Regions from separate parts of the Thermostichus sp. OS-CIW-30 genome, predicted to be linked through region 1. Evidence: riboswitches for the same ligand, from Rfam matches in the RefSeq annotation. Region 1 holds a riboswitch; each other region holds the start of a gene.
What was found. A riboswitch is a leader RNA that binds a small molecule or an ion and turns the genes downstream of it on or off. The one in region 1 is predicted to bind cobalamin.

Region 1 (10,480 bases):
GCTGTGCAGCCCCGGCCCTGATGGCGGGCAACACCCTCTTGCTGAAACATGCTTCCAACGTGCCCCAATCGGCTTTGACCCTAGAGCAGATCTTTCGGGAGGGGGGATTTCCGCCAGGGGTCTTTCAAACCCTGCTGATCACAGCAGCCCAGGTGGCAGAGGTGGTGGCGGATGAACGGGTGCGGGGGGCCGCCCTCACCGGGAGCGAAGCCGCCGGCTCCAGCCTGGCCCGTTTGGCCGGTCAATATCTGAAAAAAACAGTGCTGGAACTGGGAGGGAGCGATCCCTTCATCGTGCTGCCCAGCGCCGATCTGGAGGCAGCAGTCGCCACAGCGGTCACGGCCCGTCTGATCAACAACGGCCAGTCCTGCATTGCCGCCAAACGATTTATCCTACACAGGGCTATCGCCGAACCTTTCACGGCTGCCATGACGGAGCGATTTCGCCGGCTCAAGGTAGGGGATCCCTTGGATCCGCAAACGGACGTGGGGCCTCTGGCTACTGCCAGCATTCTGCAAGAGGTGGATGGACAGGTGCAGGCTTTGGTGCAGGCGGGGGCCAAAGTTCACATCGGTGGCTCCCCCTGGGGAGGGAATTTTTACCCGCCCACAATCCTGAGCGACATCCCCCCGGATCATCCGGTGGCCCACCAGGAGGTGTTCGGGCCGGTGGCGCTGTTGTTCACCGTCCCGGATGTGTCGGCAGCCATCGAGCTGGCCAACGGCACGCCCTTTGGCCTGGGTGCCAGCGCCTGGACAACCGATCCAGAGGAACAAGAGCGCCTGCTGGAGGAGCTGGAGGCGGGATCCGTGTTCATCAATGGCATGGTCAAGTCCGACCCGCGCCTTCCCTTCGGCGGCATCAAACGCTCAGGGTATGGACGGGAACTGAGCCGGGAAGGGATCCTGGAATTTGTAAATGTCAAAACCATTTGGGTGAAGTGATGGCGGAGACTCCTCAAAGGGATCCCCAGCCGGCGACGGATCCCGTGATCAAGCTGGATCAGTTCCTCAAGCTGGCGGGGGTTGCTCCCACCGGTGGGCAGGCCAAGCAGCTCATCCAAGCGGGGCAAGTGCGGGTGAATGGCGAGGTGGAAACCCGGCGGGGACGCAAGCTGCGCTCAGGAGATGAGGTGGCCGTGGGAGGTGGAGTTTGGCGAGTGCGCCTGGATAAGACCCCAAAGTCAGATCAGTGAACGGGTCAGTGCAACCGGATCAAAAGAAGCATGGCCAAGGCCCCGATTCCCCCTGCCACCGCAAACTGCCATTCCAGCCCCCACAGCAGGCAGGCAACTCCGGCCAGGATCTGGATCCCACCGGTGATCCAGTAGGGGAGGCGCGGCGGATCCACCAAGCCGTTGAGCCAGTGGCCCAGCCCCATTTGCCACAGCCAAAACACCCCCAGGTATGGGCTCAAAGCTGCCAAAGGGGTACGCCCGACAAAGGGCAGCACCGAGAGGATCATGCCCTGGGCGATCACCAACGTCCACACCAAACCCACAAAGTAGAGGTGGGCCAGTCCGGCTGTTCGAAACTCCGGCAAGCTAGTCTGCCGCACCATGTAGCCCAACCCAATCAGGGAAATCACCAGCCACAGCCAGTTGATGTTGGCCTCTTGGTGAAACTGGGTGGCAGCAAACCCAATCCCCAAAAGGACGGCCCAAACCAGGTACACCCGCCGACAAATGTTCCAGAAGGGAAGAGGGGTTTGCATGGCCTCCACCTAATCGACGACGACAATGCGGCCCACCATGCTGGGGTGGATATCGCAGAAATAGTCCTGGATCCCAGCTACTTCGAACACCACCGCTTTGCTCTCGTTGCGACTTAGCCGTCCCGTCCCTTGAAACTGCGCTCCCTCCACAGGAGTAGCCGTGTGGGGGGTGGAATCCAGGTTGGTGAAGGTCACCTTGCCCCCCCGCTTGAGGGTAACCTCCGAGGGCAGGTATTGAAACCCCCGAATGATTACCTCTGCTGCCGCCGTTGCTTCGACGGGATCCCGCTCCGCAACGGAGCTGGCTTGTCGCCACCGATCCACGGCCAAGATGGCCCCCACATTGAGCAGGGATCCCAGCCCACTGAGCAACAGCAACCGCCGCGTCATTGGCATAGGGCTTTCTCCACACAGGTTAGGAAGCGAAAAAAAGCTGAGGCGTTCAGAAGAAGGCGATTGCGACAGCGGTGTGGAACACCTTGACCTCCAAAGAACCTCCAAAGATCTCCAAACCCCAAGATCCTACAGAGGACGTTGGAAGGCTTTGGAGATCAGCGCCGGTGGGGGTTCTACACCTTGCTGTCGCCGGGGGTTGGCGGCTTTAGCTGGAAGTCATCGCCGGCAGGGGCTTTACACCTTCAGGATCCAGCGCTCCCGAGTCTCGGCGCTGACAAAGGGGGCAGGCACCACCAGAATGCTGGGATCAAGGCTGTGGAACACGGCCCGGATTGCAGTGGCATGGGCAACTTCGTTGGGGCCAATGGTGCTGGCGGCAGCCACCAGGTCTTTGTTGGAAAGCTGGACAAAGGCATCGTTGTAGGCTAGGGCCGCATCGAACTCCAGAGCCAGGGCCAGCTTGGCGATGTTGGCATCGGAGTCGAGATTGCCTTCTTTGTTGTCGATGTAGGTGGAAAGGTCGTAGCTATCCCGGGCCCGAGAGGGTATCCCTCCCAGTTGGCGCACGGCGCCCGCCAGCAGATCCCGGTGCTGTTCGTGATCCTTCAGGTTCTTGGTGGCCACTTCCAACACGATCTTGCCCACCTCAGTATTGCTCAACTTGCCGGCAGCGGTTTTGTAGGCCCAGATCGCCTGCTGTTCCAAGTCAATGGCCGCGTTGAGGATGGCGATGTCGGCAGTGTTGGACTGGGCGGCACCGGGCAGGGTGCGCAATCCAATTGCTCCACCTACGCCCGCCAGCAAACCAGCCAACAACAAGCTGCGGCGGGAAGTTGCAGGGCTGGGATCCCATTCGGCGGCCAATTGAGGCAGAGCGAAGGGAGTCTTTGCAGTCTTCATCTCAAGTCTCCTGTCTCGAAAGATGGCAACCAACCTTCAGGGGCTTGCTCTGGGTCGGGCAATTCCCTCTGGCCTGGTCTGATGGAGATACGCCGTGGATGCCGCCGCGGATGCCTGAGGGAAGAGATTTTCGTGGTCAAATAGCCATGAAATGCCTCTTCGAACTCCCCTCTCCCTCTGGGAGAAGGTCCGGGCTATCTTAAAAGCGTGTCCAACGGCTCCAGTGGGGGCCAGCATTCGGTCGGTAGTGTCGTTATCCATCCATGCGATTCTGGGCGTGAACCTGCACCTTGCTCTGCCGGAGGCCAGCCTACAGAGCTACGCCACCTGGATTGAGGCGCGTATTCGGGAGGGTCAGGGCGCTCAGGTGGTTACCTGCAACCCGGAAATGATCATGCAGGCGCAGCGGGATCTGGCCTTTGCCCAGGTGCTGCAAGCGGCGGAGCTGGTGATCCCCGATGGCATTGGGGTGGTGTGGGCCCTGCGGCGGCAGGGGATCCGCGTCCAGCGGGTGCCGGGGATCGAGCTGGCAGAAACCCTGATCCCGTTGGCGGCAGAACAGGGGTGGCGCTTGGCCCTGGTGGGGGGAAAGCCGGAAGTCAACCGGGCAGCAATTCGATATTGGCAAGCCCAGTGTCCTGCTTTGGCCCTCTGGGGCTACCACGGCTACTTCTCTAGCGAGGAAGAAAAAGAGCTTCTGCAAGCTCTCCAGGAATTTCGACCGCAACTGGTGTGGGTGGGGCTGGGATCCCCGCGCCAGGAGCTGTGGATCCAGAAGTGGCGTCCCCTTTTGCCCCAAGCCATCTGGATGGGGGTGGGGGGCAGCTTGGACATTTGGGCCGGCCAAAAACGGCGAGCGCCCCGTTGGTGGCGTGACCATCACCTGGAATGGTTGTATCGTCTCTATCAGGAACCCTGGCGCTGGCGACGCATGTTGGCTTTGCCCAAGTTTGTCTGGCGGGTGCTGTGGGATCCCTCTTCTCGTTTGCGCCCCTAGTCTGCCGGCGCTCTCTCCCTCCTCTGTCTAGGCGCTTACTATGGTGATCGGTCAGCACATCGGCTATCCTCCTCGCTTACACCGTTGGGCGGGTACGGCTCCGACTCCTCATCTCCCTGCCCCGGCCAATCCAGAGGCCACCCTGGGCTTTTACGGCAGCACTCAATCCGGATCCCTGGAAACCCCGGCCAGCATGGTGTCCTTGCGGGGCGTGAGCAAGGTCTTTCCCAACGGCAACTTAATTTTTCAGGATGTGAACTTGGAGGTGCGCCGCGGCGAGTTCGTGTTCGTGACGGGGGTCTCCGGAGCAGGCAAGTCCACTCTTTTGCGACTGCTCTACGGGGCGGAACAGGCCACCGAGGGCACGGTCATCGTCGATCAAGTCTGTCTCTTTTCTTCTGAAGGGCGGCGGCGACCCTACCGCATCCCACCGCGTCCGCTGGCCATGTTGCGGCGGCGCTTGGGGGTGGTTTTCCAAGATTATCGCCTTCTGGCCAACCGCACCCTGGCAGAAAATGTGGCCTTCGTGCTGCGCGCCCAAGGGCTGTCCCCCGCAGAAATCCGCCGTCGCATCGGGCCGACCCTAAAGATGGTGGGGCTGACCGAAAAGCGAGATCACTTTCCCCATGAGCTTTCGGGGGGGGAACAGCAGCGCCTTAGCCTGGCCCGTGCCATTGTCAACATGCCGGTGCTGCTGCTGGCGGACGAGCCAACAGGAAACCTAGATCCGGAAAACTCCCTCTTGGTTCTCCAGATTTTGGAGCGGCTCAATTCCTTTGGGGTGACCGTCATCATGACCAGCCATGACCCCTATCTGGTGGAGCGGGCCGGCCACCGGGTGGTGCGCATGGAGGGAGGGCGCCTGTATGATCTGCGCTGAGGGGCTAACGGGATCCCTACTTTGCTCTTCACAAGCTTTTTGAGATCCCGGAGAGCAGCTTTGCCGGTTGCATCAGCAGACCGTAGGCCCTAAGCCAGCCGCATCAGCACAACAGCGGCACCGCCCGCGGCGACTTGTCAAGCCAGCCCGACCAGTTACATCAGCGGGTCGTGGGCCTTACTCGCGCAGACCCTCAGGTTGGGTTTCCAGAAGCTCCTCCCCTAGCTGATGAGCGGCAGCCACCATATTTTTCAGTGCGGGGATCACCTCCTCCCAGCGGCGGGTCTTGAGGCCACAATCGGGATTAACCCAAGTTTGCTCCACAGGCAAGTGGGCCAGTCCTGTGCGCAGCTGCTGCAGGATTTGCTCAACGCTCGGCACCGCAGGGCTGTGGACATCGTAAACGCCGTTGCCCACCTGGTGACGATACCCAGCCTGGGCAATTTGCAGCAGGGTTTTGTTGTTGCTGCGGCTGTTTTCAATGGAAAGCACGTCGGCATCCAGCCGCTCAATGTGCTCGATGATGTCCCCAAACTCTGAGTAGCACATGTGGGTGTGAATCTGGGTTTCCGGCTTGGCCCCGCCGGTAGCTAGGCGAAAGGCATCCACTGCCCAGCTGAGGTATTCTGGCCAGCGTTCTTTTTTCAGAGGTAGCCCCTCCCGCAGTGCCGGCTCATCCACTTGCACCATCACCGCTCCAGCCGCTTCCAGATCTGCCACTTCGGCTCTCAAGGCCAGGGCAATCTGCAAAGCCTGCTCCCGCCGGGGAATATCAACACGGGGAAAGGACCAGTTGAGCATGGTCACTGGCCCCGTGAGCATGCCTTTCACCGGCTTTTGGGTGTGGGACTGGGCTACTTGGAATTCCCGCACTGTCATGGGTTGGGGGCGAACCACGTCGCCGTAGAGAATGGGAGGGCGCACGCAGCGGCTGCCGTAACTCTGCACCCAGCCGTGTTCAGTGAAGGCAAAGCCTTCCAGCTTCTGGGCAAAGTACTCCACCATGTCGGTGCGCTCAAATTCCCCATGCACCAACACATCCAGGCCAATCTCTTCTTGAATGCGGATGCACTTGGCAATCTCAGCGTCAATGGCTGCTTCGTACTCCGCCTGCGAAACCTCCCCTCTTTTGTACTTAGCTCGCCACTGCCGCACCTCTGGAGTTTGGGGGAAGGAGCCAATGGTGGTGGTGGGCAAAGGTGGTAGCTGAACCTGCCGACTTAGGCGCTGCTCGTAGGGCAGGAATCGCTCGAAGTCCTGGGGCTTGAGGTTGGCCAAAGCCTGGCGCACTTGGGGGTTGGGGGGGCTAAACTGCGCAAAGCTCTGCCATTGCTGCTGGATTTCCGCCTGCTGGGCAGCAGTGTCTTCGCCGTTGAGGGCTCGCGCCAGGAGAGCTACTTCGGCCAGCTTCTGTTCGGCAAAGCTGAGGACATTTCTGAGGGGTTCCGGCAACTGGGCTTCCAGAGCAGCGTCGTGGGGCACAAATTGCAACGAAGCGGAAGGCTGCACCCGTAGGTTGGGAGCTACCCCCTGCAGCTCCCGCAGGCTGGCCAAGACAGTCTCAGGCTGAACCTTCCAGACATTCCGAGCGTCCACTACGCCAGCACCTAGGATCTGGTCAGCCGGAAAGCCATAGGTTCTTACCAGATCCAGGGTGTGGCCACGGGTAAAGTCAAGGCTAATGCCGGCCACCGGCAGTTGCACCACCCAGGGGTAAGTCTCCCCCAGGTCATCGAAGTAGGTGACCAAGTGGACAGGGATCCCGGCGGTTGCCAACTGGCGGTAGCTCATTTCCACAGCTTCCCGCAGGCCACTTCCCTGGCTGGTAACCAAAATGGGATCGTGAATCTGGACTTCTGGGATCCCCAGCTGTTTTAACTCCTGGAGGAGATCCCGGTACAGAGGAAGGAGCTTTTCCAAGTCCGCCCGCAGATCCCCAGATCGCTGGCTAAGGCAGAGCAAAGTCACTGGACTGAGGACAACGGGGCTGGTGCGCTCCCCTAGGATCCCTTGGGCCCGCCGAACTCTTTCCAAAAAATCCCCAAAGTTAGGACTGGGATCGGCTTCCGGCTCAATTTCGGGTACCAAGTAGTGGTAGTTGGTGTCAAACCACTTGGTCATTTCCAAAGCCGGCAGGCCCTCCCGCCCCCGCGCCATGGCAAAGTAGCGGTCTAAACCCGACAGACCTCGGAACCGAGAGGGGATCAGCCCCAGCCAGGTGGCCCAGTCCAGTACATGGTCGTAGAGAGTCTGATCCCCTACCGCAATGTGATCAATCCCAGCTTGTAGCTGAGTCTGCCAGGCTTGAGTCTCCAAATCCCAAAAGGTAGCCAGCAGAGCCTCTGACCCTAGGGCACCACTCCAAAAGCCTTCCAAAGCTTTTTTGAGCTCGCGGCGCTTGCCCATGCGGGCATACCCCAATGTCATGGTTTGTGCAGTCATGTTGTGTGCCATCCCAAATACTGAGTTTTCTAATTTTCCTGCGTTCAATTCGCCCTCAACTGGGATCCCGCCCGCCAAGGAAGAAACCGGCTGTTCCTCTCTTGCCTCTGGAACCCCAACAAAACACTGCCTTTTGCGCAAAAAAGATACTCAACGCAGCCAGCGATCGCAGTGGCTACTTGCCAGCCACCAATTGAAGTCAGGAAGCCTGACATCTCACTCTTTCCTTCGCGTAGGCGGGCTGTAGATCTTGATAGATCTTGGTGCAACAGCACCCAAAATTTACTCTCTCCCGGCCAACTGGCTCAGAGTCTTGCTTGGGTTCTTGGACTTATTTCTACTGCTGAGGAGTACCGAAAGCTTGTGGGAGCAACGCCGGGAAAATGCTCAGGATAACGAAAGCAGAAACGAGCTAAAGCCAAGACAGTTACCATCTGTACCTCGCAGATGTTGTGAAGTTTAGAAAAACCATCGGCGGGCATTCTGACTGACACGGTTTTGGGGGACAAGACCTGGATCGGCAGCGAATGACTCTAGAGATTTGCTGCAGGACTTCTCCTAAACCGGATCACAGCTGCGGGACAGCGGCAGATTCTCACTGCTCTTTCCCCGTTTCCTCTGGCGGCTGATCCCCGTCAGAACCGATAGCTGAGCTACATCGTATCACGGAGTTCAGAGACGGGAGTAGAGTGCTTCAATCATCACCAAGCCAGCAGCCTTTGGAGCTACCAGACCTCACCTTTCACCCAGCGGTCTTGCAGGAAGTCATCGGAATCCTCTAAGCATCCTCCCCCCCTGCATTGCTCTCAAGATAAGGCAGTGATAGCTTAGCTGCCATAAGTCTTGTCCAGGAGGCAAGGGGGTTTGCTCCTTTTTGCTTTGCTGAAAAAGCGACAGATCGGGGTTTCTATGGCATCAAGCTTAAAAGTAACTGTGTGGTCTGTGGGCCTCTTCTTGCTGAGCCAGATGTGGGCTGGATGCGCTCAGAATGCTGCTGAGCGGACAGCTTTCGATCCAAAGCTAGCAGGATCCAGCGATCAAATCGTGCTGGCCATTGGAGGGGAAAGGGAAGAAGGATTTGATCCCACCCTGGGCTGGGGACGTTACGGTTCGCCTTTGTTCCAAAGCACTCTGCTGCGGCGGGACGAGAACCTTGAGATTGTAAACGACCTGGCGACTGGCTACACTGTCAGCCAAGATGGCCTAACCTGGACGGTAACCCTACGAAAGGATGCAGTCTTCTCCGATGGAAAACCTGTCACAGCAGCGGACGTGGCTTACACCTTTAACCAAGCAGCTCGGAGTGGTGGTCTGGTCGACCTAACCGCCCTAAAGGAAGCAGTAGCTATCGACACTCATACGGTGGAGCTGCGGCTGCAAAAACCCCAAAGTACTTTTGTCAACCGCCTCATCACCTTGGGTATCGTGCCTCAACATGCCCACGGGCCTGATTATGCTCGCAAACCCATTGGCTCTGGCCCCTACCGACTGGTGCAGTGGGATGAGGGGCAACAACTGATTGTGGAGGCAAATCCCTTATATTACGGCCAGACTCCTGGCATTCGGCGGCTGGTTTTCCTTTTCCTGGAGGAGGATGCAGCCTTTGCAGCAGCCCGAGCCGGACAGGTACACGTGGTTAGCGTGCCTCAGTCTTTGGCTAAGCAAACTGTTGAGGGCATGAAGCTTCACGCCATTCCCAGTGTGGATAACCGAGGGCTGATGTTCCCCTTTCCCCCTAAAACCGGTGCGACAACCCCAAAGGGATACCCCATCGGCAACGATGTGACTTCTGACTTGGCGATTCGCAAGGCGGTCAACTTCGCCATTGACCGACAGGCGCTGGTGGATGGAGTCCTAGAAGGCTACGGATCCCCTGCCTATGGCCCAGTCAGCGGTTTGCCCTGGGAAGAGCCGACCGCCAAGATTGAGGACAACAATCCAGACCTGGCCCGTCAGATTCTAGCTGAGGGAGGCTGGAGCGATAAAGATGGGGATGGGGTAGTGGAAAAAAACGGGCTGCGGGCTGAGTTCACCGTGCTCTACCCGGCCAACGACAGCATTCGCCAAGCCCTGGCCCTAGCTGTTGCAGAAATGCTGCGGCCTGTGGGCATCCGAGTCAATGTCGAGGGCAAAAGTTGGGATGACATCACTCCGCTCATGCACAGCAACGTGGTGCTGTTTGGCTGGGGCAGCCATGACCCAACTGAGGTGTACAACCTCTACCACAGCAAAGCGGCCCAGGGGGGATTTTTCAATGCCGGCTACTATGCCAACCCGTTTGTGGATCGAATGCTGGATCTGGCTATGGAGGCCCCCTCTGAAGCTGAAGCTATCCCCTTCTGGCGGGCAGCCCAGTGGGATGGAAAGCAAGGCTTTACTGCCAAAGGAGATGCAGCCTGGGCTTGGTTGGTGAACCTGGATCATACCTACTTTGTCCAAGAGTGCTTGGATATAGGCCAGCCGCAGGTACAGCCTCATGGCCATGGTTGGCCAATCACAGCCAACATCACCCGTTGGAAATGGACGTGCAACTGAGGTCAGTTCTGCTGTTTCTGGCTTATAAGCTGACTCGGCTGGGGTTGCTGCTGGCGGCTGTGGCAGTCCTGACGTTTGCCCTGCTCAGCTTCTCCCCTGTTGATCCCGTACAAGCCTATGTAGGGGCCGACATGCTGCAGATCAGCCCAGCCCAACGAGACCTGATTGCCCAGCGTTGGGGGCTGGATCAGCCCATGCTGCTTCGCTTTGGGAACTGGCTTGGGCAGATGGTTCAAGGCAACTGGGGCACCTCAATGGTGTTCGATCAGCCAGTGGTGCAGGTCATTCAACAGCGGTTTGAGCTATCGCTGCCCTTACTGGCAATTGCCTGGCTGCTTTCCGGTTTCCTGGGAGTGGGGTTGGGGGTTTTGGCCGCAGCGTTTCAGGGCGCTTGGGTTGACCGCAGTATTCGTCTTTACGCCTACACCCTCGCCTCTTCTCCCCCTTTCTGGGTGGCGCTGCTACTCTTGATCGCGTTTTCGGTAGAGCTGGGTCTAACACCTATCTGTTGCGCCGCGCCACCTGGCGCGTTGGCGGAGGAGGTGACTTTTTGGCAGCGCTTACACCACTTGCTCTTGCCTGCTTTCACCCTAACTTTCATCGGCGTTGCCAACATC
Region 2 (10,480 bases), on a different contig from region 1:
CCCCCCACCAACACCAGTCGGATCCCTTGGGTCAAAAAATCCGGTAGGGACGGGATCCCCTTGAAGGAAGGGAAGAGGGTGGAGAAGAGAGACTTTCTCTTCTCTTGGCTCTCTGCTTTTTGCTCTGGGATCCCTTCCAACTCCAGCAGCACCTCTGGCAAGGGGCGAAGCTGCTGCACCAGCTCATCCAGGGCCGCCAACCCAACCGGCTCCTGTAGTTGATAAGGACAGACCCAGATAGAGTATCCGGGCAGCTCCTCCTGCAGGGCTTTGAGCACGCGCCCCTGTTCCTGTTGCCGCGCCGAGTAGAGAGGAGAGGGGAGAGCAGCGGGCAGCGAAGGTTGGCTGTTATTCTCTCTTGCAAGCAGCACCTGATTGACCAGAAGACCGCCGATGGGCACGCGGCGGTTTTGCAGTTGCTGACAAAAGCGGCGGGTTTCCGCCACGCTCAACTGCTCCGGGATCATCACCAGCCAAGCAGAGGTGCTCTCCGGATTGGTCAAGCGGGCTTTGCCCCCCTCAAGTTCCCCCTGCAACTGGGCCAAAAACGCATCCGCCTCATCCGGTCGATAGGTGCCTGTCAGGGCTTGGGCGATCTCCCGATGCTTGGCCTGAAAGGTGGCAAACACAGCCAGAAGATTATCCAAAAAGTCGGGCAGCTCCAACAGCCGCAGGGTGTGCCCGGTGGGGGCCGTGTCCAAGATAACGGTATCCACCTCCTCCCCAGCCAGCAGCCGGTTGACCTCCAGAATCGCCATCAGCTCATCCACCCCCGGCCAGGCTAAATCCCAGATCGGCAGCAGATCCTCTCGGCCAAACCAACTGCCCCGCTCGGCAATGAGCTCCAGGGCCGGCCCATAGGTTTGCCGAAAAGATTGCAACAAAATCTCCGCTTGCAAAGCCCGCACCTGCAAATTGGGGCGATCCGGCAAGGGTTGGGCCACATCCGTAACCGAGATTTGCAGCACGTCCCCCAGCGAGTGGGCGGGATCCGTGGACATCAGGAGCAGACGGCGCTGGGGATCCACCTGGGCCAGTTGGCGAGCCAGCGCGCAGGTCAAGGTTGTTTTGCCCACTCCTCCCTTGCCGCTGAACAGCAAGAGGCGTTGGGAAGCCAAGAGCAGAGGATGGCAGGAATGCTCCTCACTGTTAACGCGACTGAGTTGCAAAGGGATCCCCTCCCACATAGGTCGCCCCTATTTTGGCCTGGATCCCTCTTGGGGATGCTCTAGATCACTGCAAAGGTACTCCGCACCGCTGACGGGATGGGAAGAGCTTGTACGGGAGCAGCTCACCGCAGTTTCTCCTCTCCCAGCCACACCCGGCGACGTCCTCTGTCCCACACCAGCAGCGCGTGGATCCCAATCCAAAGTCCTGTCCACAGCCAGTTGTGCAGCCAGATTTTGCCCAGAATGGGCAGGGTCAGGCCCTCCGTTCCCCCCAAAACCAGGCCGGCGGCCAAAATCAGCCCTTCAAAAGCCAGAAACCCCAAGATGAGCATGGCCGGGATCCAGAGATAGTTCAGCAGCAGTTGCCTTGGCCGAAGCGGCTTGGACTGAGAAAACAGAGGTCGGTAACCGCCAGCAAGAGCAATCCCCACCGTGCCGATCCCCAGCACCAACCCCCAGGCAAACGAATCGGGAGTGCGGGGATAGTTGTGCCAGGTGTAGCCAAAGATTTGGTTGGCCAGCCAAATCATCAAAGCACTAATGGCTGCCCTTTGGCGGGTTAAAGTTGTGCCTGCAACAATACCAACAGTTACAAAAGGAAGGGTACATGTATAAGCAATATTGCTGAGACAGCCGACGGTGGTAAACAAGCTGGGCCAGAACCAGCCTTGGGCCAAATCTTGAGCAGCTTGTATCCAAAGTGGGGCTGGGATTAAGCGGCGAGAGCTGGGAATGGGGATAGGTTGAGCACTCGATTGCAGGCCAATCATGACTTTAATCTCCTGGAAAAAGGTGGTCTTTCAGAGGACAGCTATTAAGCAAATGCTCAAAAACAATTTGCCGAGCTACTTGGGGAGTAACCCGCTTGTACCAGGTGCGATCCCCAGAGTAAAAAACCACGGGCCCCTGTTGGCAAACTTCCAAGCAGCCTGAGGTGATAACCTGTACGTCCAGGTTGGCTTCTCGAAGAGCCGATTCCAGAGCTTCCACAACCGGTTGGTAGTTGCGGGAAGGATAACAACGGCTGGAACGACAAACGGCAAGGTAGGGACGTTTAAGAGGGTTATCCTCATAGGGGATCCGCTCTTTCCCCTGCACATAGATGGCGCGGATGCGCTCGTAAAGAGAAAGCTTTTGGTAATCTGCTTTGCCTTCCGGCAGGTAGTCTTCCTCTGGCCCCAAAAAGGGGCTGGGCAGAAAAATCTGCAGCAAAGGCTCTTCTGCTCCATTCCAGAATTGGATCCCCCACATGCGGGGCTGACCTTGGGGATTGAGGCGCCGGTAGAGAGCAGCACGGCTAACCAATCTTTTGCGGCGCAGCTCGGGTGGGGTCTTGCGATGGGGGCCGCCTTGGTGCTCCTCCAGGCACAAATGCAGGTGCCAAGTTTCGGTGGCAACGGTTAGATAGCCATCGTAGAGCACGCACAAAGCTGGAGGTTTCTTGAAAGCCAGCTCCAGCACCCCGCCTTCCGCCACATGGCCCACCTGGATCTCGGCCCAGTGCTCTTGAAACAGCTCGTAGAGCAACGGCCCCAAGCAGTCAATATGGGCAGGGATCCCTTCATAAAGGGTTGTCCAACCCGTCAGAGAAACTTCCTGCCAAGCTTGATGGAGGGGGGTTATCCAGGGGGTAAAAGTGGCCATGAGAAAGCTCCTCAGTGCAGTGGTGGAATACGAGCAATCACCCCTTTTTTGAGGGGGCGCTCGGCCCAGGGTAGGATCCCATCTGGCTTGGTGAGGTAGAGCTCTGCTGTCTGCAGAATGAGATCCACATCTTTTGGATCGAGATCTCCAAAAACATAGGTCATCTTTTGAGGTGCTGCCAACGCAACGACACAAGCATGGCTGCAGCCGCTCATACAGGCAACCGGCTTCAGGGTCAGTTGAGGATTGAGGGTTTGAGATTGCAGGGCAGACAGCAGCATTTCTCCCTTGCTAATCCCTTCTTTTTGGCCGTTAACCCACCGAGATCCGCAAGTGACACAAACCCAAAGACAATGGCTGCTGGGTTGCTGGGCAGCGCTGCCAGCTTGGATGGGCAACTGGGAAGTTGATCGAGACATGGTGCTCCTTGATATAGTCATAGGTTTCTGTCCAAGCAAAGGGTGTGAGAAGAGGCAAAGACGATCTCAATGTCTTGGCCAAGGATTCAGCAGTGAGTTAGACAGCTAAAAGTCAGCCTCAAGTCGCTCTAAAATTGGCCCCTTAAATTAAGCCGAACGGTGCGACCCACTCCGGGGTAGCCGGGGAAAACCTCATATTGCTCATCCAGCAGGTTATCAACCCCCACTTCTAGAGCGAGATTTTCTGCTACTGGGATCCCTCCCCGCAGAGCCAGGTTGGTGTAGCCGGGCAGAGATTGGGTATTGGCGTTGTTGGTAAAGAAAGTGCCAATGTGATGCAGGAAAACTGAGGCATACCGATCCTCTGCATCGCGGTAGCTCAGGCCCAGGTTGAAGCTGTCTGCTCCCACGAAGGCTAGCTGTTTGCCAACCGCTTTGGGATCCAGCGCCGAGCGGATGATGGGATCGTTCAGGGTGTAGTTGGCAAAAAGAGTCCAGTTTTCCCCCAATCGCAAATCCAGGGCTGCTTCCAAGCCCGTGTATTCCACGAGCTCAATGTTTTCGTAGGTTCCCCTGCGCGGGCCAGTGCTGACAAAGGTAATGCCATCGCGGATGCGGTTATGGGCAAAGGTCAAGCGCAGTAGGCCAAAATCTCCCAAAGCCTGATCCAGGCCAATGTCAAAACTCTCTCCCCGCTCCGGTCGCAAATTGGGGTTGCCGTCGACTTCAAAAAAGCCGCGCAGCCGAAAGAACAGGTTTGAGATCAAGGGGGTGCGAAAGCTGCCGGCATAATTGGCCCTCAGGGTGGTGCCTTCTGCCAAAACCCAGCGGATCCCTGCGGCAGGAGAGGTGGCCGAACCGTTGACCAGATTGCTCGAATCTTGGCGAACACCTAAGTTGAGATAAAAGTTGGGCTGTGGCCTGTAATCCAGGCGGGCGAAGAATGCCCCCTGATTCACAGTATTGTCATAGTTGACGTTGGTGGATCCCCTGGCAAAGGAGAAGGTGGTGTTGCGAGCTGAAATGGATCGGTAATCCGCTCCTAGAGTAAGCTCCAGGTTTTCAGCAGCCTTCCAGGTGTATTGCAGTTGGGATCCCCACCCCGTTCGCAGGATCTCATCCCGGGATCCCTGGCTTTGTGGGGCGCTGAAGCGATAGTTGAGGTCGTCAAAAAATACCCTGGCTTGCAGGGATCCCCTCTCTTGATCCCACAGCCAACTGAGATCTAACAGCAGGTCGTTGGTGTTTTGCACTGCATCGGGGGAGGGAAACTCGGTGCTGCCAGGCACCTGAAACGCTTTATTGAGATAAAGGGCATTTCCGGTTAGGACCTGGCCTTCTGCCAGTTGCCAGGTGAGTTTGGCTTGTAGGTTGTGGTACTCCACTGCCGAGTTCTCCCGCCTGCCTGCTTTGCCCAAACGCCTAATTTCAAAGGGAAAGTCGTTGTTGCTCTGCAGACGGCGATAGCTGACCACCCAGCCCAGATCCTGCGCTTGGCCGCGGTTTTGGATCCCTTGCTCATTGAGGCCGTAGCTGCCGATAGCCGCTTCCAGCACGGTCTCGGATCCCGGCTTTGGATCCAGCGTCACGATGTTGATGACCCCGCCAACGGCATCGGAGCCGTATAAGGTGGAGCCCCCACCTGGAGAGATCTCAATACGCTCGACCACATCTGTAGTGATCTGAGACAGATCGAACCCGCCAAAAAAGCCCAGGTCGTTAATGGGGCGGCCATCCAAGAGCACCAACACCTGGGCCGTTCGTCCTCCCCGCATAAACTGGGAGCTAAGGGCTCCCAACTGGGTTCCCGCCGTGCCGTCGCTGAGGATCCCGGGCAGGTAGCGCAGGGCCTCCTGAACCGTTCTTGCCCCTTGCTCTCGAATTTGCTGGCGGGTAATGACGTAAACCGGGCGGGAAGAATCCCGCAGCAAACCAGGACGGCGAAAAGGTGTGGTGACGGGTTGATTTAAAATCTCGGCGCTAACACCGGTTTCCAACACCTCTTGAGCTGAAGGTGAAGAGGCCGCCGGCTGCGCCCACGCTGGGATCCCCAAAACAAGACCCCCCAGCGCCAGGCTGAGACCTAGAATGGGATTCATTTTCCTAAAGCTCCTGATTCCGTGCGACGCGGAAGAAAGACGAGCCAGAACCGCAGGCGGGCATCCTGACTGAGGGCATGGGTCTAGCCCAAGCCCATCACAGTTGCGGCACAGCGCCGGATTTGCACCGGACTTTCCCCTTTACATGCCCTGGCTGATCCCCAGGACAACCTGTCGGTACAGCTTTCTCTGCGATTGCTCCGAAAAAGCCGTGCTAGGCATCATACATCCCCTGCTCTGGAGTTCCTATCCTGCCAGGGGGGATGTCATCCCCAGGGGTAGATGGGATCCCATCTGCAGTCCCAGAGCTTCGGATGGGCGACATCCCATTAAAATTTGAAAAACTTGGGCCAGATTGCTTTGTTGCTTTGTAAGCGATTGAAGGATTGCCCCCACCTACTCCGGATCCTGAAACTCAGAGATCCCTTGGCTTTTTGGAGAATAGAGATACACCGAGACTTCACAAGACCCAGGGCTTTTGGGAGAGCAAGATAGAGACGCTGGCCTAGCCGCCATCGACTGGATCTGTTGGACTAGTACCCAACCGGGTAGAAAAGAGGGGCTTTTTCGGTCGCGTGAGCGGCGCGGAGCGCTCTTTCTGGCAAAGCCGTTGCCTGGTGGGCTGGATCCGGCTCAACTTGGCTGGGAGAGGCAATCGGCACCTCGATCATCCGATCCGGTACCAGCGGCACCATTTCGGAGCGGTCGGCGATTTCCCGGAGAGAATTGGCAATGGATTCTTGAGTCAGCAGAAACTGTCGTTCGTTGCGCTGCATCTGCTGCCACACCTGGTAACGCTGGCTCCACCGGCTTTGGGTATGCACAGTCCAACTGTAAAGGCTCAACACTGAAACGCCGGAGAGGATAGCCATCCCTGTGGAGATTTGCTTCCACCAGGCTAGGTGTTCTGCCCAAGCAAGATGCTGGCTGCGAGGATGGGCTGATTTCAACTTCAAATTCAAAGGTTGGGTGCGGCTGGCCTGAACTGTACCGGAGAGGGGTCGGCTCAGAGCAGAAGGCTGTCTGTGGCGACGAGGGCTTTTGGGACGATCAAGACCTGCGTTCAAAGGCTGGCTAACCATAGGGCTTAACCTCACACACACCAAGGAATCCGACGGTGTGAGACCGCCGGTTCCGCTTCACCCTAGTTCCCCGCGCCCCCCAACAGCAACCCCCTTCTCCCGATTCCCGGCCTCAGCAGGACAGCTGTCCGCTTCACGGTAGCCGATCTCTTGAGAGCGGGAGAACCAACCTAAACCTACATCTGACTGCTGCGGGCAGCCACTCGCAGTTTGGCAGAGCGGGCCCGTGGATTGCGTTGCCGTTCCAGTTCGGAAGGGGACAAGGGCTTGGGGGTGAGCACCTGCCAACGGGGATCCCTGCGGAAGGCCCATTTCACCAAGCGATCTTCAAGGCTATGGAAGCTGATCACGGCCAACCTGCCGCCGGGTTTCAACCAAGTGGGGGCTTGGGCCAGCAAGGTTTCTAAAGCCTCCAGTTCTCGGTTCACGGCAATGCGCAACGCCTGAAAGACGCGGGTGGCCGGGTGGATGCGGCCTCGCCGAGCTGCCGGAGGTACCGCCTGCCAAACCACCTGGGCCAACTGGGTAGTTGTGGCGAGGGGACGAGCCTGCTCGATGTGATGGGCAATGCGGCGGGCAAATCGCTCTTCGCCGTAACGGGTGAAAATCTCGATCAACTCTTCGACCGGGCGATGATTAACCCAATCGGCGGCAGTCTCCTGAGCTGTACTGGGATCCATGCGCATGTCCAGCGGCCCCTCCCCGCGAAAGCTAAATCCCCGCTCAGGGCAGTCCAGTTGCGGCGAACTCACCCCCAAGTCGGCCACGATGCCATCGAAGGGGATCCCCTGCCCCTGCTCATCCCGAAAGCCATGCTGCTGCAGATCGAAATCGGCAAAATTGAGGTGCCACAGTTGGATGCGGCTGCCGGGGATCCCTTCTGCTGCAAAACGCGCTTGCGCCGCCTGTAGAGCCGCCGGATCCCGATCCAACCCCACCACTCGAGCAGCTCCCCCCCGCAGCAGCGCCAAGCTGTGTCCACCCCCTCCCAACGTCACATCCAAAAAAATACCGCCCCCCTGGGGTTGCAGGTAGGCCATCACCTCCTCGGTCAAAACAGAGTCGTGTTGATACACCTTGCCAAGCACGGTCTGCGGGGGTTCTATTTCTGCTGCTACAAAGTTCAGTATCTGCAAAAAAAAGGCCGAGGCCAGGCCCCGACCGAGGAATCCATGTTGTTAAGGTGATCCTCTGGGAAAAGAGGGGTTGCCGTCAAAAGACAGGCTGTCTTGGGATCCCTGGTAAGATCTCTGGGGCATGAGTCCGGGCCTGAGTAAGATGAGACTGCTGCCGCTTTTGCCCAGTCTGCCATCAGAGTTGCTGTGTTGACTCACTCTTCTTCTACCGATATCCTCACTCTCTCGCCGGCCAAGGGCCTGCGCGGCCAAGTGAGCATCCCCGGCGACAAGTCCATTTCCCACCGCGCCCTGATGCTGGGATCCCTGGCCGAAGGAGAAACCACCATCCAAGGGCTGTTGCTGGGAGAGGATCCCCGCAGGACGGCAGCCTGTTTTCGGGCGCTGGGGGCAGATATTTCGGAGCTCAACAGCGAGTGTGTTCGCATTCGGGGAGTTGGCCTGGGCCGGCTGCAAGAACCGGCAGACGTGTTGGATGCAGGTAACTCCGGCACCACCTTGCGCCTGATGCTGGGGATCCTGGCTGGCCAGGCCGGGCGCTTTTTTGCCGTCACCGGCGATCGCTCCCTGCGCTCGCGGCCCATGGGGCGGGTGGTAGGACCGCTGCGGCAGATGGGGGCCAGCATTTGGGGACGGGCCGGTGGGACGTTGGCACCTTTGGCCGTACAAGGGGGATCCCTCAAGGGCATTCACTACCGCTCCCCGGTGGCTTCAGCGCAGGTAAAATCCTGCCTCTTGCTGGCGGGTCTGCTGGCGGAAGGCACCACCCAAGTCACCGAGCCGGCTCTCTCTCGGGACCACTCGGAACGGATGTTGCGGGCCTTCGGGGCCAACATTCAGGTGGATCCGGAAACAAAAACCGTGGCCGTGGTGGGGGGATCCCGCCTGGTGGGCCAGAGAGTTCAGGTGCCGGGGGATATCAGCTCGGCAGCCTTTTGGCTGGTGGCCGTCTCCATTGTGCCCGAGAGCGAATTGCTGCTAAGGGATGTGGGCCTCAACCCCACCCGTACCGGTGCACTACGGGTGTTGCAGGAGATGGGGGCTGACATCCAAATTGAGAACCTCCGGGAAATGGCCGGTGAGCCCCTGGGAGATCTGCGGGTGCGTTCGGCCCGCTTGCGCGGCTGCACCATCGCCGGCGATCTCATCCCCACCTTGATCGACGAGATCCCAGTTTTGGCGGTGGCGGCTGCCTTTGCCGAAGGGATCACGGTGATTCGCGATGCCGCAGAGCTGCGGGTGAAAGAAAGCGACCGTCTGGCTGCCATAGCCCAAGAGCTGAGCCGCATGGGAGCCCAGGTCACTGAATATCCTGATGGCCTGGAAATCAAGGGAGGGATCCCTCTTCACGGGGCCGAGGTCGACAGCTACGAGGATCACCGCATCGCCATGAGCCTGATGGTGGCAGCTCTAGGAGCGCAGGGATCCACCCTCCTCAGGGGAGCCGACTGTGCCCGCATCTCCTACCCCGACTTCATTCCCACCCTGCAACGATTGACTGCTTCCCCCCTGGAGTCTTGAGAGGGCCCATCTTTAACTTTGCCGCCTCTGCTCCTATGTCGACCTGCCCCAGCCCGCCCGGCCCTATCGCTATCGAACATCTCTGCTTCCGGGTTCCTCCCGGTGGGCAAGCAGCCTTTCTTGAGCAAGACGAGCGGGTTTGGGGATCCGCCCTGCGCCGGCATCCGGGTTTTCTGGGCAAAGAAGTTTGGCTGGATCAAGAGGATCCCGAACTTGTCCACCTCATCCTCCGCTGGGCCAGCCGTGCTGACTGGAAGGCCTTTCCCTCCGAGCAAGTGGAGGCATTGGATCGGCAAATGCGGCCTTTTTATGTGCGCTTGGAACAGGCCAAAGAATACCAGCTCTGGCAGCCCGGCCCTTCTGCAGGGACAGGAAAGCAGGATTAAGGGATCCCTTCAGTCTCAAAACCTACCTCAGAGCCCACCGAGTCAGCCCTGGGGGATCCTGCCACCCGCTCCTGCTCCACCAGCTCCCGCAAACTGGGCATGGTCACGGCCAAAGCTCCTTCTCGCCGCTGCAGCCCCGCTTCAAAACTCTCAGGGGTGACAATGCCGCCGGAAATGAGCATCTTAAAAGCATCTTCCACCGGCATGAACACTTCCACCACTTGGTCTTCCGGCACAATGGCGTACCAGCCCGTCGTTGGATTGGGGGTGGTGGGCACAAACAGTCCAAGGGAGCGCTGCGGCCCATCGGGCCGAATGGGAGTTTGAATGGTGCCCGTCACAAAGGCCAGCGCCCAAGCTCCTGGTCGGGGATATTCCACCAGCACCACCCGCCGAAAGCGCTGATTGTTGGGGGCAAACAAAACACTGACCAATTGCTTCAAGGTCTTGTACACCAGCCCCGCCACCGGAATCGCATGGAGCAACTGTTCGCTGAGATTGAGCAGCCACTGGCCGACAATGTTGCGGGCCATGAAGCCAATCAACAGGATGAGCACAATCGGCGTCAACAGGCCCACCGCCAGATCGATGAGGTTGATCAAGATCGGGTGCAAACCCTGGATGGGATTGAACTGCTTCGGAATGCTGGTCAGAAAGCCAATGCTCCAGGTGGCCACCTCCACCGTCAGCCAAATGGTAGTTGCCAGAGGGATCACCACCAGCAACCCCGCCACGAAGTAGTTCTTCAGATGCTGTTTCCATTGTGAAACCATGGTGAGGTCGTCCCGTCGAGTCAACCGAGTGGATGCATCGAACCCTTGCAAGTGAAGCTTGCAGATGGCAATCATGATACCTGCCTTCTGCGTTGCCCTCACGGGGGGCAGCCGCAACTTGCCGGCAAAAGAAATCGGGCTGCCAAAAAGCGCAGAGCCCCAAACTTTCATCAGGCCGATAATGCTATCTTAAGTCGATATAAAATTTTGTAAAGGCAGGGATCCCGTCCCGAGGCGTTGTGGCCAAGCCC
Region 3 (10,480 bases), on a different contig from region 1:
AAGCGCATCTTGGAAGAGGAGCATGGGTTGCGCATTGGGGTTATCCTCAACGAGTTTGGCGAGATTTCCATCGATGGCGAGTTGGTCAACATGCCCGAGGGGGGGCTGATGCAGCTCAACAATGGTTGCCTCTGCTGCACGGTGCGAGAGGATTTTGAACGGGCGGCCCGCCAGCTGCTCCAGCATGCCCAGGCGTTGGACTATCTGGTGGTGGAAACCAGTGGGGTGGCGGATCCCAGGCAGGTGACCGAGCTATTTGTGCAGAGGGTCTTTCATGAGGAGTTGCGCCTGGATGGCGTGGTGACCTTGGTTGACGGTGCCGAATACTGGCGCAATTTCCAGCGCTCGCAAACCGCCGCCCACCAGATCGGCAGCGCTGACATTTTGTTGCTCAATAAGGTGGATTTGATCTACGAAGCCGAACGAGAGCGGATCCTTCTGGATCTGCGCCGCTACAACCCCGCTGCCCCTTGCCTGCTCACCACCCATGCCCAGGTGCCCTTGGCCCGCATCTTGGATGTGCATGCCTTTCGTCCGGAATTGTGGGATCCCAGGCTCCCCAATGCAGAGACTGAGGCCCACCATAGCCATCACCTCGAGGAAGACGGGATCCAATCGGTGAGCTTTCAACTGCAGCAGCCGCTGGATTTGGCGGCTTTTCGCGATTGGCTACAAGACATGCCCGAGACCCTTTTTCGCGCCAAGGGGGTGCTGTCGGTTCTGGATGAGCCGCAGCGGGTTATCTTCCATCAAGTGGGCCAGCGGCAAACCCTTTTTCTGGAACGGGACTGGGATCCCGATGAGCCCCGCTTGTCCAAAATTGTGTTGATTGGCAAAGGGCTGGAGCCGGAACAGCTGGCTGCCGGCCTCAGCCGGGTGTGCGGGGCAACCGCCGCTGGCTAAGGATCCTCTTCAGTTTTTTCGGTTTTTGGATTGGGTGATCTGGGATGGCTCGCAGCAAACTTTCAGAGCAAGAACAACAGCAAATTGTTAGCGCCTACCGCGGCTCGGCAGCGACCGCCGTCGAATTGGCGGAGCAATTTCAGGTGAGCATCACCACCATCACCCGCGTGTTGAAGGAAAATATCGCTGCCGATGAGTATCAGCGGTTGATCCATCTCAAACGCTCGGCTGCCCGCCGCAAAGACATGGGGGAAAAAGCTGTTGTTGGCGGGATCCCAGCCCCAGAGCAGCAGATTTTGCCGCTGGAGCCGGAGCTGCCTTCTCCATCTCCCTTGCCGGAGCCCCCCGCAGAGCCGAACGCAAACGACGAAGGCGAGGATAACACCGCTGGAACAGAGTCTCTGCCAAAACTGCCCCCAGAAGAACTGCCGTTGGCGGCTGAGCTTCAGGAAGATGTGGAGGATGTCGGGGAAGAGGATGAGGAAGAGACCGAAGAAGACCGTGACCTCGAAGACGAGGATGAGGACGACCCTGACTATCTCCTAGAAGATGAAGATGGGCCAGAAGAGGATCCCCTCACCGATCCCGGCTATCAAATTCAGGTATTACCCCTGGAAGAGCTCACCCTACCGGAAACCTGCTATGTCGTTGTTGACCGCTACCAAGAACTGACCACCCGCCCTCTCAAAGAATTCTTTGGCTCGGGATCCCTGCCCATCGAAGGGATGGATAACGCCAATACGCTGCCGATTTTCGACAGCCACAAGGTGGCCCGCCGCTTTTCCGAAATGAGCCGTCGGGGCAGCAACACCTACCCACCCTACCGGGTAATCCAGTTTCCCGGCTACATTCTGGAGATTGTGCGCACCCAACTGCAAAAGAAAGGCATCACCCATCTGCTCATGGATGGGCAGATCTACAGTCTTTGACAGGATCCTCAAGCTCAGAAGTGGGGGACTCCTGTTACTGGCGCAGGTTGGCAACACTACGTGAACGCCAGCCGCACTTCCTGTTTTAGCCTACCTCGCCACAGCAGCAGTACCCGTCTCTTCGGACATTTGGACTGCCCCCGCCCCCACGGGCTTATGGATCGCTCCTCAGCTCCCCACTCACACTGATGGAACCAAAGGCTCATGCCGTGACATACTCCCGCACTCATGCTGATGCAAAGCGCTCCGCGCCGCTAAAGCGAGAGAGGGCCGGGCTTCTCGGCGGCCTAGCTAAGCCTTGTAGCAGGCAGAAATACGCAAAGTTTGTGATCATTCCACAGCCGTCGCCGCGTATTCCAGCTCCTCTTCCACCACTTCCGGTGGGGCCTCTGCCGCTTGTCCTTGCTTAGCGGCCAGCAGTTGCTCACGGTACTTGGCTGCCATTTCCTCAGCCTTCTCGTAAACCAGCTTGGGATCCCGAATCATGTCGCCGGGATTGGGCTCCAGTTGCTTGGTGGACAGCGAGATCCGCCCCCGCTCCGCATCTAGATCGATGATCATCACCTTCACTTCGTCGTTGACGTTGAAGACGCTGTGGGGCGTGTCAACATGATCGTGGGAGATCTCGGAAATGTGCAGCAGGCCGGAGACGCCGCCAATATCGATGAAGGCACCATAGGGCTTGATGCCCCGCACCGTGCCAACCACCACCTCGCCCACTTCCAGCTTGTTCATCTTCCGCTCCACCAAGGCGCGGCGATGGCTCAACACCAGGCGGTTGCGGTCTTCGTCCACCTCCAGAAACTTCAGGGGCAGCTCTTCGCCCACCAGCTCTTCTTTTGGCTTGCGGCTGCTGATGTGGGATCCGGGGATAAAGCCCCGCAGCCCCTCAATCCGCACCAGGGCTCCACCTCGGTTGGTAGCAAAAATGGTTGAGCGAACGGTGGCATCTTCTTTCTGGAGCTGCCGTACCCGTTCCCAGGCCCGCATGTACTCGATGCGGCGGATGGAGAGGGTCAGCTGTCCCTCTTCGTTTTCTTCGGTGAGGATAAAAAACTCGCGGGTTTCTCCCGGCTGCAGCATCTCGTGCGGGTCTTCCAGGCGGCTAATCGACATCTCCTGGAGCGGCAGAAAGGCAGCCGTTTTGGCCCCAATATCGATCAAAGCACCGCGTGGCTCCACCGAGAATACTGTACCCGCCACAATTTCGCCAGGGCTGAAGTGATAGTCGTACTTATCCAGAAGGGCGGCAAAGTCTTCAGTGGTAAAACCTACATCGGCAGCAGTGAATCGACTCATAGGGGTGCAGTAACAGATCAGTTGCGCGGGATAAAGGGTAGAAGGCCAATCGAGTTTGGCAGGATCCCACTTCCACTTTCCCACCTGGGGAGGATGTGGCTGGGAAATACCATCGTAGCTTAGAGGAGCGTCTTTTGTGGCAAGTTTCCCGGCATCTTGCCAAGCTGAAAGATAGAAGATTCGGAGGAAGAGCAATTGCACTTTATCGACCAAGCCGAAATTGAAGTGCAAGGGGGAAATGGCGGGGATGGCATCGTTGCCTTCCGCCGTGAGAAGTATGTGCCGGCTGGGGGGCCATCCGGCGGCAATGGCGGGCGGGGCGGCTCGGTGATCTTGGTGGCCGATCCCGGCCTGCAAACTCTGTTGGATTTTCGCTTTCAACCGGTGATCAAGGCGGAACACGGGGCCAAAGGGGGGCCCAACCATCGCAGCGGGGCCAGTGGTGCGGATCGGCTGGTGCGGGTGCCCTGCGGTACTGTGGTGTTCAATGCGGAGACGGGGGAATTGTTGGGCGATCTGGTGGGCAAGGGGGATCAATTGCTGGTAGCCCGTGGGGGCAAAGGCGGCTTAGGCAATGCCCATTTTTTGAGCAACCACAATCGCGCCCCCCGCCAATTCACCAAGGGCGAAGCGGGAGAACGGGTGCGCCTGCGCCTGGAGCTGAAGTTGATTGCCGAGGTGGGCATTGTCGGCCTGCCCAATGCGGGCAAGTCCACTCTGATTTCGGTGGTCTCCTCTGCCCGGCCCAAGATTGCCGACTACCCCTTCACCACGCTGCAGCCCAATTTGGGAGTGGTGCCCCATCCATCGGGAGATGGGGTGGTGTTTGCCGATATCCCGGGGCTGATCGAGGGGGCGCACTTGGGGGTGGGGCTGGGCCACGAGTTTTTGCGCCATGTGGAGCGCACCAGGGTACTGATTCATTTGGTGGATGGCACGGCGGCGGATCCCGTCAAGGATTACCAGATCATTCAGCAGGAGCTGCGCGCCTACGGCCACGGGTTAATCGATAAGCCACAAATCCTGGTTTTGAACAAGATCGATGTTCTGGATCCCCAGCAGGTTGCCGAGCGCGCCCAGAGGCTGTCTGCTGCTGCCGGCACTTCGGTGGTGACCATTTCTGCGATTGCCAAGCAGGGGCTGGATGCCCTCTTGCAGCGGGTGTGGCAGTGCCTGGGTCGGGGATCCCAACAGCCTGCGCGGTTGGATCTTGTGGGGGCAAAATCCATCCAGTCCTAGGGCAGAAGAATCTTAGAATAGGAAAGCCCCTGCCTTCCCAGAACCCAGAGACGAGTGGCTATGTATATCTCGGCGGAGGATCTGCCACCGGATTTGCGTCAGATCATGTTGGCCGTTGAACAGGCGGCCCAGGCGAGGGCGGGAGCGTGTGTGGAGCTGCTGATGCTCCTGCGGCTGCTGGAGGAGTTGCACCGCGCGATCCTGGAAGGTGCCTTTCGGGAGTCTTTGCCCAACACCCGTCAAGCTCTGTATCGGGTGCTTCAAGATTTGGAAGAAGCCGGCGACTGGCCCTATCTGCCCCGTCTGCACATCCAAGCCCTGATGCAACAACTGAAGGACTGGCCCGAATCTCAGGGATCCCCGCCCGCGTCGGTGCCACCGACCCCCCGCCCTCTTGTGGAAAACCCCCTGGGGGGTAGCTGCTCCCAGTCTTGACCTCTTCCCATCTGCCCGATGGCCGAGTACTTTAAGCTGCATCCGCAACAGCCCCAGGCCCGTTCCATCCGGCGGATTGCGGCGGCTTTGCGGGAGGGGGCGGTGATGCTTTACCCCACCGATACGGTTTACGCCATTGGCTGCGACGCGACCCACAAACAAGCAGTGGAGCGGGTACGCCGTATCAAGCAGCTCTCCAACGACAAGCCTCTTACCTTTTTGTGCCCTTCTCTCTCACGCATTGCCCACTATGCCCAGGTAACCGATTCGGCCTATCGGCTGATGCGGCGGCTGATCCCGGGCCCGTTTACGTTTCTGTTGCCGGCCACCAAGCTGGTGCCCAAGTTGGTGATGGAGCCCAAACGGAAAACCACCGGCATCCGCGTGCCCGACTCGGCCATTTGTCAGGCTTTGCTGGAAGAGTTGGGCAATCCAATTGTCTCCACCTCTGCCAAGCTGGGGGGGGATCCCGTCGGATCCCTGGACTTAAGTTCTGGGCAAGCCTGGGAGTGGGAGAGCGACCCCTGGGATGAGGGTGGGATCTTTGCGGCTGAAGAGATGCGGCAGTTGGAAAAACAGGTGGATCTGGTGCTGGATGACGATGCCCCCCGTCGGGCCAAGGTCTCTACGGTAATTGACTTGACGGGATCCGAGCCGCTGGTGGTGCGGGCCGGGCTGGGGTATGAGCAGGTGGCAGATCTGAACCTGAAACTGGTGGGAGAAGACGGTTAAGGGCAGAGGGATCCCGCGTTCTCTAAAATAGGGTCAGTGCCTTCGGAGTGTGCCCATGTCTGAGGCCCTGGCTCAGCAAAAATCGGCTCTGCTGCACCTACTGGAGGCGACCGACCGGGGCCGGAAAGTTTCCCCTGACCAAAAAGCCCAGATTTTGTCTCAAATTGCCGTCCTAGAAGCGCTCAACCCCACCCCCAAGCCAACATCGGCTCCTGAAGGGTTGGAGGGGAACTGGCTCACCCTATTTACCACGAGCACAGCTCTGCTGCGGCTGGCACAGTTGCCTTTTTTGACCACCGGCGAGATCTACCAGTGTATTCGGGCCAAGGCTGGACGGGTCTTCAACGTGGCGGAGATCCAGGGATCCGGCTGGCTGGGGGCTTGGGTGCCACGGGGAATCTTGGCGGTATCGGCACGCTTTTACCCCGAATCGGAGCGTCGGGTGAGGGTGATTTTCGAGCGATTGGTGTTCGGATCCCAAGCTTTGATGAGCTACGAGATCGAGAGTTTTCTCGATTTGCTCGAGCAGGCTCCGGAGCGGATCCCGGCTATTCAAATCGATATTCGCCGCCGCGAGCCAACGGGTTGGCTGGATATCACCTATTTAGATGAAGACTTGCGGCTGGGTCGGGGCAGCGAGGGGAGTGTATTTGTTCTAAAGCGGGTCGGCTAGTCGGAGGATCCAGAGGACTCCGTTTCCGCCCTTTCGTGAGATGGGTTTTGGGTTAGGGTGAAGCCTATTTCCTGGAGAACTTGCAAGGCGCGGTAGGACTCTCGCAAAGTTTGCAGCTCCTGTTGAGTTTGCTCCAGTTGCCGGGCCCATTCTGCCTGTTGGGAGCGCAACTCTCGATTTTCCAATTTTTTGCGCTGCAGGATGCGCTTGAGTTTTTGCTGCTGCTGCTGGAGTTGAGCCCGCTCTGCTTCTGCGTGTTGCAGTTGGGTCCTTTGGCGTTCCAATTCTATTTTCAGGGTGGTGACCTGGGATTGAAGTTGGCGGAGCTTTTGGCGCAGCGCTTGCTCTGGCGTGGGTTTGGTCGACTCGGAGCTTGGAGAAGGGGAAGATGTTTGTAGGTTTTGCAGATGCTGTTGTAACTGTTGGGCTTGGGCCTGCAGGACTCGAGACCGTTGCTGCTCGCTGCGCAGTTGGGCTTGGGCGCGTTCACAGGTCTGGATTTCGGCTTTCACCCGCTGCTTGATGCGGTCAAGGATCTTTTGATGGCGGAGCTGGGTTTGCCGGATCTCCTGAGCCACCTGCCAAGGGCGAGGATCCCCCTTAGGTTGTCGTGGCTCGCCGCCGTGGTCGGCAGGATCAAAGGGAGATAGGGTCGCCACCAGCGATTCTCGAAAGTCGCTCCAGGAAGCCGATTGCAGACCCATCTGAACCACCCGCCAGGCCCCATAGGAGGCCCCAGCGGCAGCCAGGATCCCAGGGATCCCGGCCAGGGAGAGGGAAACCTTGGGCAGGGTGGGCAGGATCTGATCCAGCAGCCCCACCACCAGGGCGAAAACAAAGATCCCGCTCCCCACGGCAGCGGCACCTGAAACCCAAGAGGAGCGGGAGAGCATCATCGTTTTTTCGTCATCACAACCGCTAGAGCGGGAAAACCAGGTTCAAAAATTGCCTGTCTGCACTCAGTTTATCCCGCCAGCAGCCTCTGTTTCCCTCTTAGGGCACCTGCCATGCCCGTTGGTGGTAGCCCTCTAATTGGGCCCAGGGATCCCCAGCCGCTGCGTGGGTGTGGCCGTGCTGAGGGTGATGGTGAGAATGAGGGTGGTGATGGGATCCATGCCCGTGATGGTGGTCATGAGGCTCGTGAGGGTGGTGATGGCTGGATCCAGCTCTGACCTCTGCGCTCACGGCCAGGCGAAACTTGCACAGGTGGCAGTTCATCGGGGTTTGGCCCTGCAGGGCTTCCTGCTCCAGTTGCTGCAGGCTGTGCAGCACCGTGTCCACAAGGCCCAATTCCGGCAGCATCAGCCAGTCGATTTCCGGCTGTCGTTGTCGTTGTTGTTCCACTGCCGCCTCAATTTTTTTCACCAGCACTCCGGTAAACAGGAAGTAGGGCAGCACGATCACCCGGCGCGGATGCCAGGACAAGGCCCGCTCCAATCCCACGGGCAGGCGGGGATGGGTAATGCCGATAAAGCAAGTTTCCACAGCGGCAAACCCAGATCCTTCCCAAAGCAACCGGGCCAGTTTACAGGCTTCGGCATTGGCCTCGGGATCGCTGGAGCCGCGACCCACAAACAGGAGCACGGTTTCTGCTTCTGGGATCCGCTGCGGTTGGGCGGCCATCAAAGCGGCCAATCGGTCTCGCAGCAGTTGCAGGATCTCGATGCGGATCCCCAACGGCCCACCGTAATGAATGCGCAACTGGGGATAGAGGGTCTGCAGGAGATCCAATTCCATCGTCACATCGAACTTGTTGTGGCGGGCCCCAAACAGCAACAGCGGCAGGACCACAATCTCTTGCCACCCTTGGGCCAAGCACTGCTCTACCCCCTGGGCAATGGTTGGCTGGGTCAGCTCCAGAAAGCAGGGGATCACCGGTCGATGGGGGGTGAGAGCTTGGTAAGCCTGGGCTAGCTCCAGAAAGGCTTGCTGCCCTTGGGGGTCGCGGGATCCGTGGCCGATGAGCAACAGGGGCAGGGGGACAACAGGAGACTGCACAACCGCAAGCGGAGGGGAAACACTGAGGGTATTCAACACAAAAAACTCCGTTCCTTGTGAATCGCAAGGGGTACAGGACAACGGCAGGTGGGTGTTCTGGCTGAGGGAGGGATCCCATCACAGTTGCGTCACAGTGGCGGACTTGCACCGCGCTTTCCCCAGTCTGCCTGAGCCTTTTAGGTTAGCTTGCCGCTTGTCGTTCACCAAGCCCCCTGGGGGGGATGTCCTTGTCTGCCAGAAGATAGCCCTGAGGCATGAGCGGTACGGCAGACTCATGCTCAAAGGGCAGCAAAACTGTTGCCGCGCTAATCCCCCTTGCCCCTGGGAGAGGGCCTAACGCCGGCCCGCTGGTCTGGGGGGCTGAAAGTGTCGCAGGCGCAGGGCATTGGCGACCACCGAAACGGAACTCAGGGCCATGGCTGCCCCCGCCAGCATAGGGTTGAGCAACCAGCCTGTAAAGGGATAGAGCGCCCCAGCGGCAATCGGGATCCCCAGCGTATTGTAGATAAAGGCGAAGAAGAGGTTCTGGCGGATGTTGTTGAGGGTGGCCCGGCTGAGTTGAATGGCTGTGGCGACTCCGCGCAGATCTCCCGACATGAGGGTAATATCGCTGGCGGCCATCGCCACATCCGTACCCGTACCGATGGCGATCCCCACATCCGCTTCTGCCAGAGCCGGAGCATCGTTAATGCCATCTCCCACCATCGCCACCCGCCGTCGCGGTTGTCTTAGGCTGCGTATGTAAGCTGCCTTCTGATCCGGACGGACTTGGGCAATTACCCGCTGAATGCCTGCTTGCCGAGCAACCGCTTGGGCCGTGGTGGGGTTATCCCCGGTTAGCAGGATCACCTCTAGACCCATCTGTTGCAGCTGTTGCACTGCCTCAGGAGAGGTGGGTTTGAGCGGATCGGCAATGGCCAACAGCCCCACCAGGCTCTGGGATTGGGCTACGCCGATCACCGTTTTGCCCTGGCTTTCCCAGGTCTGAACCCGCTCTGACCAAGAGGGATCCCAAGGGATCCCCATCTCCTGTAGCCAGCTCAGCCGACCGATGCAGATCCACTGGTCTTCCACCCAGGCTTCTGCCCCACTGCCTATCCTTGCCTGAAAATGCTGGGCAGGAGGGATCACAATTTTTTCGGCTTCGGCTTTCTGCACTACCGCCTGGGCCAAAGGATGTTCCGAGTGCCGCTCCACCGCCGCTGCCAGGCGCAACACCGCCAGGGGAGAGGAGCCGTGGGCCCAAATATCGGTGACGGTAGGGCGACCTTCGGTCAGGGTGCCGGTTTTGTCCAAGACCACCGTGCGCAAGTGGTGGGCCAATTCCAGGCTGTCGCCACTTTTCACCAGGATCCCCAATTCTGCCCCTCGTCCCGTGGCCACCAGGATCGAGGTGGGGGTTGCCAACCCCAGCGCACAAGGGCAGGCGATGATCAGCACCCCAATCGTGTTCACCAAGGCCAGCGTCAGGTTGTCCGCCAACACCCACCAGAGCACGAAAGTTAGAACTGCCACCCCGATCACTGCCGGCACAAACCAGGCAGTCACCCGATCCGCCACCTGTTGAATTGGGGCTTTGGATCCCTGGGCTTCCTGCACCAGGCGCACGATCTGGGCCAGAACCGTGTCTTTGCCCACCCGCCGCGCCTCCATCACAAAGCTGCCCGTCCGATTCAGCGTTGCCCCAATCACCTCATCCCCCGCCGACTTGAGTACAGGCAGGCTCTCGCCGGTCACCATGGACTCGTCGAGGGTGGAGGATCCCTCTAGGATTACCCCATCCACCGGCACCTTCTCTCCGGGGCGCACTCGGATCCGATCCCCCACCTGCACTTCCCGAATCGGAATATCCTGCTCCACCCCATGGCGAATTACCCTTGCCGTTTTCGGTTGCAGCCCGATCAGCTTGCGAATGGCTTCGGAGGTTTGCCCCTTAGCCCGTTGCTCCATCCACTTGCCCACCAGAATCAGGGTGGTGACCACCGCCGACACCTCATAATAGACATCCGGGTGCAGTCCTTGCCGGTGAAAATAGTCGGGGAAAACCGTTGGGAAAACAGAATAGAAAAAAGCCGCGCTCGTCCCTAAGGCCACCAGCGTGTTCATATCCGCCGAGCGCCGTTGCCAAGCGGCCCAAGCGCCTCGATAAAAATGCTTGCCCACCCAAAACTGCACCGGAGCCGTCAGCAGCAACTGCAACCCAGGATTGTGCAGCCACATGGGAAAGCCCGGGATGTCCATCCCCAGCATCATCGGCAGGGATCCGATCACC

Region 2: it holds a riboswitch for cobalamin, as region 1 does, so the genes downstream of both, ACVWZF_RS07035 (TonB-dependent receptor plug domain-containing protein) here and metE (5-methyltetrahydropteroyltriglutamate--homocysteine S-methyltransferase) in region 1, are expected to answer to the same signal.
Region 3: it holds a riboswitch for cobalamin, as region 1 does, so the genes downstream of both, ACVWZF_RS10380 (sirohydrochlorin chelatase) here and metE (5-methyltetrahydropteroyltriglutamate--homocysteine S-methyltransferase) in region 1, are expected to answer to the same signal.

The regions. Positions count from the first base shown of each region.
Region 1 covers NZ_JBSSCZ010000001.1:109,188-119,667, reverse strand. Annotated here, with positions in the region: gene ACVWZF_RS00585 (NAD-dependent succinate-semialdehyde dehydrogenase) at 1-944, shown strand, start outside; gene ACVWZF_RS00580 (RNA-binding S4 domain-containing protein) at 944-1,195, shown strand; gene ACVWZF_RS00575 (hypothetical protein) at 1,201-1,713, opposite strand; gene ACVWZF_RS00570 (cupredoxin domain-containing protein) at 1,723-2,103, opposite strand; gene ACVWZF_RS00565 (DUF4439 domain-containing protein) at 2,344-3,009, opposite strand; gene ACVWZF_RS00560 (WecB/TagA/CpsF family glycosyltransferase) at 3,257-4,006, shown strand; gene ACVWZF_RS00555 (cell division ATP-binding protein FtsE) at 4,200-4,886, shown strand; gene metE (5-methyltetrahydropteroyltriglutamate--homocysteine S-methyltransferase) at 5,064-7,328, opposite strand; cobalamin riboswitch at 7,785-7,989, opposite strand; gene ACVWZF_RS00545 (ABC transporter substrate-binding protein) at 8,238-9,863, shown strand; gene ACVWZF_RS00540 (ABC transporter permease) at 9,848-10,480, shown strand, end outside.
Region 2 covers NZ_JBSSCZ010000013.1:25,477-35,956, reverse strand. Annotated here, with positions in the region: gene ACVWZF_RS07055 (ArsA family ATPase) at 1-1,187, opposite strand, end outside; gene ACVWZF_RS07050 (hypothetical protein) at 1,292-1,939, opposite strand; gene ACVWZF_RS07045 ((2Fe-2S) ferredoxin domain-containing protein) at 1,944-2,813, opposite strand; gene ACVWZF_RS07040 (DUF1636 domain-containing protein) at 2,825-3,232, opposite strand; gene ACVWZF_RS07035 (TonB-dependent receptor plug domain-containing protein) at 3,361-5,331, opposite strand; cobalamin riboswitch at 5,370-5,522, opposite strand; gene ACVWZF_RS07030 (hypothetical protein) at 5,865-6,413, opposite strand; gene rsmH (16S rRNA (cytosine(1402)-N(4))-methyltransferase RsmH) at 6,590-7,519, opposite strand; gene aroA (3-phosphoshikimate 1-carboxyvinyltransferase) at 7,736-9,070, shown strand; gene ACVWZF_RS07015 (TIGR03792 family protein) at 9,106-9,456, shown strand; gene ACVWZF_RS07010 (DUF502 domain-containing protein) at 9,453-10,229, opposite strand.
Region 3 covers NZ_JBSSCZ010000023.1:173-10,652, forward strand. Annotated here, with positions in the region: gene ACVWZF_RS10340 (CobW family GTP-binding protein) at 1-903, shown strand, start outside; gene ACVWZF_RS10345 (hypothetical protein) at 948-1,832, shown strand; gene ACVWZF_RS10350 (30S ribosomal protein S1) at 2,163-3,131, opposite strand; gene obgE (GTPase ObgE) at 3,327-4,370, shown strand; gene ACVWZF_RS10360 (hypothetical protein) at 4,431-4,805, shown strand; gene ACVWZF_RS10365 (L-threonylcarbamoyladenylate synthase) at 4,824-5,537, shown strand; gene ACVWZF_RS10370 (PAP/fibrillin family protein) at 5,593-6,210, shown strand; gene ACVWZF_RS10375 (SPFH domain-containing protein) at 6,207-7,106, opposite strand; gene ACVWZF_RS10380 (sirohydrochlorin chelatase) at 7,204-8,247, opposite strand; cobalamin riboswitch at 8,278-8,413, opposite strand; gene ACVWZF_RS10385 (heavy metal translocating P-type ATPase) at 8,542-10,480, opposite strand, start outside.